DNA from 3 places in the Microbacterium sp. LWH12-1.2 genome. Region 1 is predicted to be linked to each of the others. Evidence: predicted binding sites of a transcription regulator. Region 1 holds the regulator's gene; each other region holds the start of a gene.
What was found. Region 1 encodes HrcA, which represses chaperone genes, less so after heat shock. Its sites were predicted from a motif close to TTNGCACTCGNNNNNNNCGAGTGCNAA; they were not measured.
Positions count from the first base shown of each region.

Region 1 (2,265 bases):
AGCCCTGGCAGGTCTCGCAGAGCACGGCGGTGTCGACCTCGATGTCGCGGTGCGCACCGAACACGACGTCGCCGAGCTCGAGTGTCACTCGGACCAGTGCGTCCTGGCCGCGCTCCCGGCGCGACCGCGGCCGGGCGCTTCGCCCGCCACCCTGTGACGCCCCGAAGAACTGCTCGAAGATGTCGCCGAACCCGCCGAAGCCACTGAAGTTCTGGCCGGCGCCGTCACCGCCGCCCATGTCGTAGCGACGACGGGAGTCGTCGTCGCTGAGCACGTCATAGGCATGGGTGACGAGCTTGAAGCGCTCCGACGCTTCCTCGCCCGGATTCACATCCGGGTGCAGCTGCCTCGCCAAGCGTCGGTAGGCCTTCTTGATCTCGTCAGTGGAAGCGTCCCGGGAAACTCCGAGAACCTCATAGTGGTCCGCCACAATCACCTTTCCGCGTACGCGCGTTCGTTCGTGCGGGAGCCGCGTCAGCGGCTTCCCTCGTCTTCGTCGAGCAGCCGCGACAGGTAGCGGGCCACGGCCCGTGCCGCCGCGAGGTTGCTCGGATAGTCCATGCGGGTCGGCCCCATCACGCCGACTCTCGCCGTTCCGCTGGGGGCGGCGTAGTTGCTGGCGACGATCGAGGCCTCACCGAGTCCGAACGGAGCATTCTCCGTGCCGATGCTCGTCGCGAGGCCGTGCTCGTCGCTCACCATCTCGCTCATCAGCCGCAGCAGGGTGACCTGCTCCTCGATCGCCTCGAGGATCGGATGGATGCTGCCGCGGAAGTCCTGCTCGCGACGGGCCAGCGTCGCCGCTCCCGCCATCACCAGCCGCTCCTGGCGGAACTCTCCCAGTTCGTCGACGATGACGGACGCGAGAGTGTGCAGCGCGGCATCCTTCGTCTTCGAGTCCGCCGCCGCCAGCAGTCCGCCCAGACGGTCTGCGGCATCACTGACCGCACGACCGGTGATCAGGGCGGAAAGACGCGCACGCAGCACCGCCATGTCTGCTTCGTCGACGTCGACGGGAAGCGGCGCGAGCCGCTGGGATACGCCACCGGCATCGGTCACGAGCACGACGAGCAGACGGTTCGGCGCCAGGGCGACGAGCTCGAGGTGCGTGAGGTGCGCGCGCGCGAACGACGGATACTGGGCGAGCGCGACCTGACCGGTGAGCTGTGTGAGCACGCGGACGGTGCGGGCCATGAGGTCGTCGAGATCGGCGGGTGCAGCGAGGAACGACTCGATCGCCGTGCGCTGGGCGACCGAGAGCGGTCGCAGCTGGGCGAGGTGGTTGACGAAGACGCGATAGCCCTTGTCGGTCGGCACCCGCCCGGAGGAGGTGTGCGGTGCGGCGATCAGCTCCTCGTCCTCGAGCTGCGCCATGTCGTTGCGGATCGTCGCCGCGGAGACGCCGAAGGAGTACCGGTCGACGATCGACCTGCTCCCGACGGGTTCGCGGGTCTCGACATAGTCCTGCACGATCGCGCGGAGAACCTGCAGTCCTCGCTCGGTGACCATGTCGCCTCCTCCCGTTGTCTCGCCGATGTTCGCTGGCACTCGAATACTCAGAGTGCCAATTCTACCTGTGCGCGACGCTTTCCGCCCGGAACTCATCGACGCGAACGGGCAATACGATGACGATCATGACCTCCGACCCCCGGATCACCATCAGCACCGGCACCGTACAGGGCTCTGCGGAGGACGGCATCAGGCGCTTCCTGGGCATCCCCTACGCAGCTGCTCCCTTCGGCGCGAATCGCTTCCGTGCCCCGCAGCCCCCCGCACCGTGGAACGGTGTGCGCTCGGCGACCGCTTTCGGCGCCACCGCTCCCCAGCTCCCCTACCCGGGCGCGATCGGTGAGCTTCTCGGTTCCGTGCGCATCGATGGAGACGACATCCTCACGGTGAACGTCTGGGCGCCGGACGACGCGGTGGCGGCGCCCGTCGTGCTGTGGATTCACGGTGGCGCCCTGGAACGAGGCACCGCAGCGCTTCCGTTGTACGACGGCTCTGTGTTCGCACGCGCCGGCATCGTCTTCGTCTCGATCAATTACCGGCTGGGTGCCGAAGGCTTCTCGGTGCTCGATGACGTGCCGCGCAACCTGGGGCTGCGCGACGTCGCTGCGGCTCTCGAGTGGGTGCACCGTGAGATCGGAGCCTTCGGTGGCGACGCGGCCCGGATCACCGCGATGGGTGAATCGGCGGGCGGAGCGCTCGTTGCCGGCCTCCTCGCCAGGGAGGACACCCGTCAGATGATCAGCGGGGCGATCATCG
Region 1 is NZ_JBEGIJ010000001.1:1,273,588-1,275,852, forward strand. It holds gene dnaJ (molecular chaperone DnaJ) at 1-430, opposite strand, end outside; gene hrcA (heat-inducible transcriptional repressor HrcA) at 475-1,509, opposite strand; gene MRBLWH12_RS06110 (carboxylesterase/lipase family protein) at 1,635-2,265, shown strand, end outside.

Region 2 (2,265 bases), 550 kb from region 1:
CTGGAGCTTCTCGCGGTCGTAGTCGCTGTCGGTGTTCTCGATCTCGCGACGGATCTGCGTGACCCGACCCTCGATCTGGTCAGCTTCGCCGGCACCCTCGATGATGGTCGTCTCGTCCTTGGTGACGATGACCTTGCGAGCGCGACCCAGCAGGTCGAGCGTGGCGCTCTCCAGCTTGAGGCCGACCTCTTCGGTGATGACCTGGGCGCCGGTGAGGATCGCGATGTCCTGCAGCTGCGCCTTGCGGCGGTCGCCGAAGCCGGGAGCCTTGACGGCGACCGACTTGAAGATGCCCTTGAGCTTGTTCAGCACCAGAGTCGCGAGAGCCTCACCCTCGACGTCCTCGGCGATGATGACGAGCTCCTTGCCGTCCTGGATCACCTTGTCGACGATGGGCAGAAGGTCCTTGATGCTGGAGATCTTCTGGTTCGCGATCAGGATGTACGCGTCCTCGAAGACCGCCTCCTGGCGCTCCGGGTCGGTGACGAAGTACGGGTTCAGGTAGCCCTTGTCGAAGCGCATGCCCTCGGTGAGCTCGAGCTCGGTGCCGAAGGTCTGCGACTCCTCGACGGTGACGACACCCTCCTTGCCGACCTTGTCGATCGCCTCGGCGATGAGCTCGCCGATCGCGGGGTCAGCGGCGGAGATGGACGCCGTGGCGGCGATCTGCTCCTTCGACTCGATCTCCTTGGCGCTGGAGAGCAGTTCCGCGGTGATCGCGGCGACGGCCTTCTCGATGCCGCGCTTGAGCGAGATCGGGTCAGCGCCGGCTGCGACGTTGCGCAGGCCCTCGCGGACGAGCGCCTGAGCGAGAACGGTCGCGGTGGTGGTTCCGTCACCTGCGACGTCGTCGGTCTTCTTGGCGACCTCCTTGACGAGCTCCGCACCGATCTTCTCGAACGGGTCGTCCAGCTCGATCTCCTTGGCGATGGACACGCCGTCGTTCGTGATCGTGGGGGCGCCCCACTTCTTCTCAAGCACGACGTTGCGGCCGCGCGGGCCGAGGGTCACCTTGACAGCGTCGGCGAGGATGTTCAGGCCACGCTCGAGGCCGCGGCGGGCCTCCTCATCGAAAGCGATGATCTTTGCCATGAGTTTTGTCGTCCCTCCTGGACGTAGACGTTGGGTTTAGCACTCAGACTGAGAGAGTGCTAACGCCATTCTGGCACTCGACCCCTTCGAGTGCAAGCTGCGTGGAGGGTGCTACTCCGCAGGAGTCTCGGGCGGCGTCGTCGAACGGTCCAGCCCGATCACGACGGCCAGCTGCTTCTGGTCCGTCTCATTGAGCCCTGCGTAGACATCGCTCTGCTGCACCTCGGCGCCGCCGAGCAGACCGGCTAGTCCGATCGCCGCGAGCTCGTCGTCGTCTGCGACGTAGTAGACCGTGGTCGTGGGGAAATCCTGGCTGTCGCTGTCAGTCGCGTAGACGACGTCCGCGGCCCACCCGCTGTTCAGCAGCGTCTCCCGCATCTGCGTGGCCAGACCCTCCTCCGGGGTCGCGTTGAGAATCATCACCGAATAGGTCGTGTCGACGATCCCGGTCTCCACCGGGGTCGGTGCGACGCTCGGCTCAGCCTCGGGGAAGAGGGTGATGCGGCCCATCATGACCAGGGCGACGAAGATGCCGCCGATGATGAGCACCAGTGCGGCGACGAACGACCACAGCAGCACGACCCATCCGTTCATGCCCGGGGCTTCGGCACGGTGTGCTCCGACGCGTCCGGAGGTACGGGGAACGTCGTCGAAGCGATCTCGAGTGGGCTGGGGCACCCCTCGATGTTAGCGGCACCCGTCTGCGAATCCGCATCGGGCAGGGCTCGTCCGATCGGGCGAAGCCTCCGCGTTCAGCTCACGAAACCCGGAATCCGGGCCGCACGACGGGAGGCGCGCGAGTCGCGGATGCGGCGCAGCCGCCGGACCAGCATCGGATCGTATTCCAGCGCGACATCGGAATCGATCAGTCGCGTGAGCAGCTGGTAGTACCGTGCAGCGCTCATCCCGAGCTGCGTGCGGATGACCTCTTCCTTCGCACCACCGTGTCGCGGCCACGCGGCCTCGAGCGCGAGGATCGCGCGGTCGCGCTCCGTCAGGTCTCCGAGCATGGCTCCAGGCTAGGACGAATCCGCGGCGTGGCCCGCGCGCCACTCCCACCAGCGGCCCAACGGGTCGGCGGACGCCCGGACCGCGGCGTCGAGGGCGACGACGAAGCCGGGCCAGGTGTCGGCGTCGACGGGAGGCTCCCAGACGTCGAGCAGGCCGGGAGGA
Region 2 is NZ_JBEGIJ010000001.1:1,825,671-1,827,935, forward strand. It holds gene groL (chaperonin GroEL) at 1-1,092, opposite strand, end outside; gene MRBLWH12_RS08800 (LytR C-terminal domain-containing protein) at 1,204-1,770, opposite strand; gene MRBLWH12_RS08805 (DUF3263 domain-containing protein) at 1,845-2,102, opposite strand; gene MRBLWH12_RS08810 (DUF2332 domain-containing protein) at 2,112-2,265, opposite strand, start outside.
Region 2: a site for HrcA is predicted at 1,129-1,155, ahead of groL (chaperonin GroEL). Genes of this name have one in related genera too.

Region 3 (2,265 bases), 1.1 Mb from region 1:
ATCCGGCCCACCGCTCAGGCGGCATCGGCTCGTGCAGGAACGCGACACCGATCACGAACTGCATGATCGGAGTGATGAACTGGATCATCCCGATCACGGTCAGGTTGACCCGGCGGGTACCCGCCGCGAACATCAGCAGTGGCACCGCGGTGACGACTCCCGCGAAGGCGAGCAGCAGGGCGTGCCATCCGCCGTTCGTGCCCATCGTGATTCCGGAGGTCTGCGCGACGACGATGAGCTGAACGACGGCGATGGGGATGAGCCAGAACGATTCCAGGGTCAGGCCGCTGACGGCGTCCACCGCCGGACCGATCTTCTTCTTGATGAGCCCGTAGACGCCGAACGATGCGGTGAGCGAAAGCGCGATCCACGGGAATTCCCCGTACCCGATGACGATCACGGCGACCGCCGCAGCGGCGATGCCGATCGCGGCCCACTGCAGGCGTCTGATGCGCTCGTGCAGCACGAAGACGCCGAGCAGCACGGTGGTGATCGGGTTGATGAAGTACCCGAGGCTCGTCTCGACGATGCGGTCGCTGAGGGTTCCGATGAGGAACACCTGCCAGTTGACGTAGATGAGCAGACCGGCGAGCGCCGTCCAGCCCAACAGCTTCGGTTGCCGCACGATCGCGCGGAACGCACCCCAGCCCCGGGTGATCGTCAGCAGCACCAGACAGAACACGAAGGAGAGCAGCACGCGCCAGGCGACGACCTCCCAAGCTCCGGTGGGCGCCAGCAGCAGGAAGTAAAGGGGCAGCACGCCCCACAGCAGGTAGGCCCCGCCCGCGTACATGGCCCCGGAGGCTCGGCTCTCACGGGTGGACGGGTCTGGGCTCACTGCACAACCCTATGCCCGGGAGACGACCCGGAGGCCGACGGGGACGCAGAAGGGCCCGGATGCGGATGCATCCGGGCCCTTCGAGAACTGCGCTGGCTCAGCGAACGACGACCGCGAGGACGTCACGGGCGGAGAGCACGAGGTACTCGTCCACGCCGAACTTCACCTCGGTGCCGCCGTACTTGCTGTAGAGCACGCGGTCGCCGACGGCGACATCGATCGGAACACGGTTGCCGTTGTCGTCGATGCGGCCGGGGCCAACGGCCACGACGTCGCCCTCCTGGGGCTTCTCCTTGGCAGTGTCGGGGATGACCAGGCCACTCGCGGTGGTCTGCTCGGCCTCGACCTGCTGGATGACGATGCGGTCCTCGAGCGGCTTGATGGAAACCGACACGGTCTACCTCTTCTTTCCTTGACGCTGACACGAAAGACTTGTTCGCACTCTCAACCCGAGAGTGCTAATCCCAGTGTATGCGGTCCATTGGCACTCATGCAATGCGAGTGCCAGCCCTCGGTCCTGCCGATCGTCGAGAGAGCGGGCCGAGACGAAACGCTCGGCCGCATAGGCTGGCGTGGTGGAGATGTCCGAGCTGCGCACCCTGCTCACCGCCGAAGGCCTGTCGCTTCTCGACGGCACCGAGCCGCTCGAGTCGCTGTCCGACGTCACCCGCACGGTCTCACGGATGCGCGCAGCGGGCCACTCCCCTGAGCTCGTCACCGCCGTGGTCGGACAGGTGAGTCTGCGGGCTCGGGCGAAGTCGAAGTTCGGCGACTTCGCCGATCGGATGCTGTTCACCCGCGCTGGACTCGAACAGGCGACTCGCCTTGGCGTGGCCGCCCGGCACGCCCAGCGCATGCGCGGTGCCGGCATCACGAGCGTCGCAGACCTGGGATGCGGCATCGGTGGCGACGCCCTCGCCTTCGCCGGCGCGGGACTCCGTGTGCACGCTGTCGATGCCGACGAGGTCACATCCGCGATCGCGGCGTACAACCTCGCCCCCTTCGCCGGCGATGTGAGCGTGCAGCACGGCACCGCCGAATCGGCCGATCTCAGCGGGGTGGACGCCGTCTGGATGGACCCGGCACGGCGCACTTCGGGTCACAGCGAGACGCGACGCGTCACGGCATCCGACTACTCCCCCTCGCTGGACTGGGCATTCGAACTGGCATCGCGCGTTCCGACCGGGATCAAGCTCGGCCCCGGACACGACCGTGACGCCCTGCCGGCGGATGCCGAAGCGCAATGGGTCAGCGTCGACGGCAGCGTCGTGGAGCTGGTGCTGTGGACGGGCGTGCTCGCCCGGAACGAGGTCCGCAGAGCGGCGCTGGTGATCCGTGGCGACCAGTCGTATGAACTCACCGCCGGTGCGGATGCCGAGGATGCCCCGGTCCGGGAACTCGGCGCGTACCTGCACGAACCGGATGGC
Region 3 is NZ_JBEGIJ010000001.1:124,226-126,490, reverse strand. It holds gene rarD (EamA family transporter RarD) at 1-793, opposite strand, end outside; gene groES (co-chaperone GroES) at 936-1,232, opposite strand; gene MRBLWH12_RS00570 (class I SAM-dependent methyltransferase) at 1,414-2,265, shown strand, end outside.
Region 3: a site for HrcA is predicted at 1,320-1,346, ahead of groES (co-chaperone GroES). Genes of this name have one in related genera too.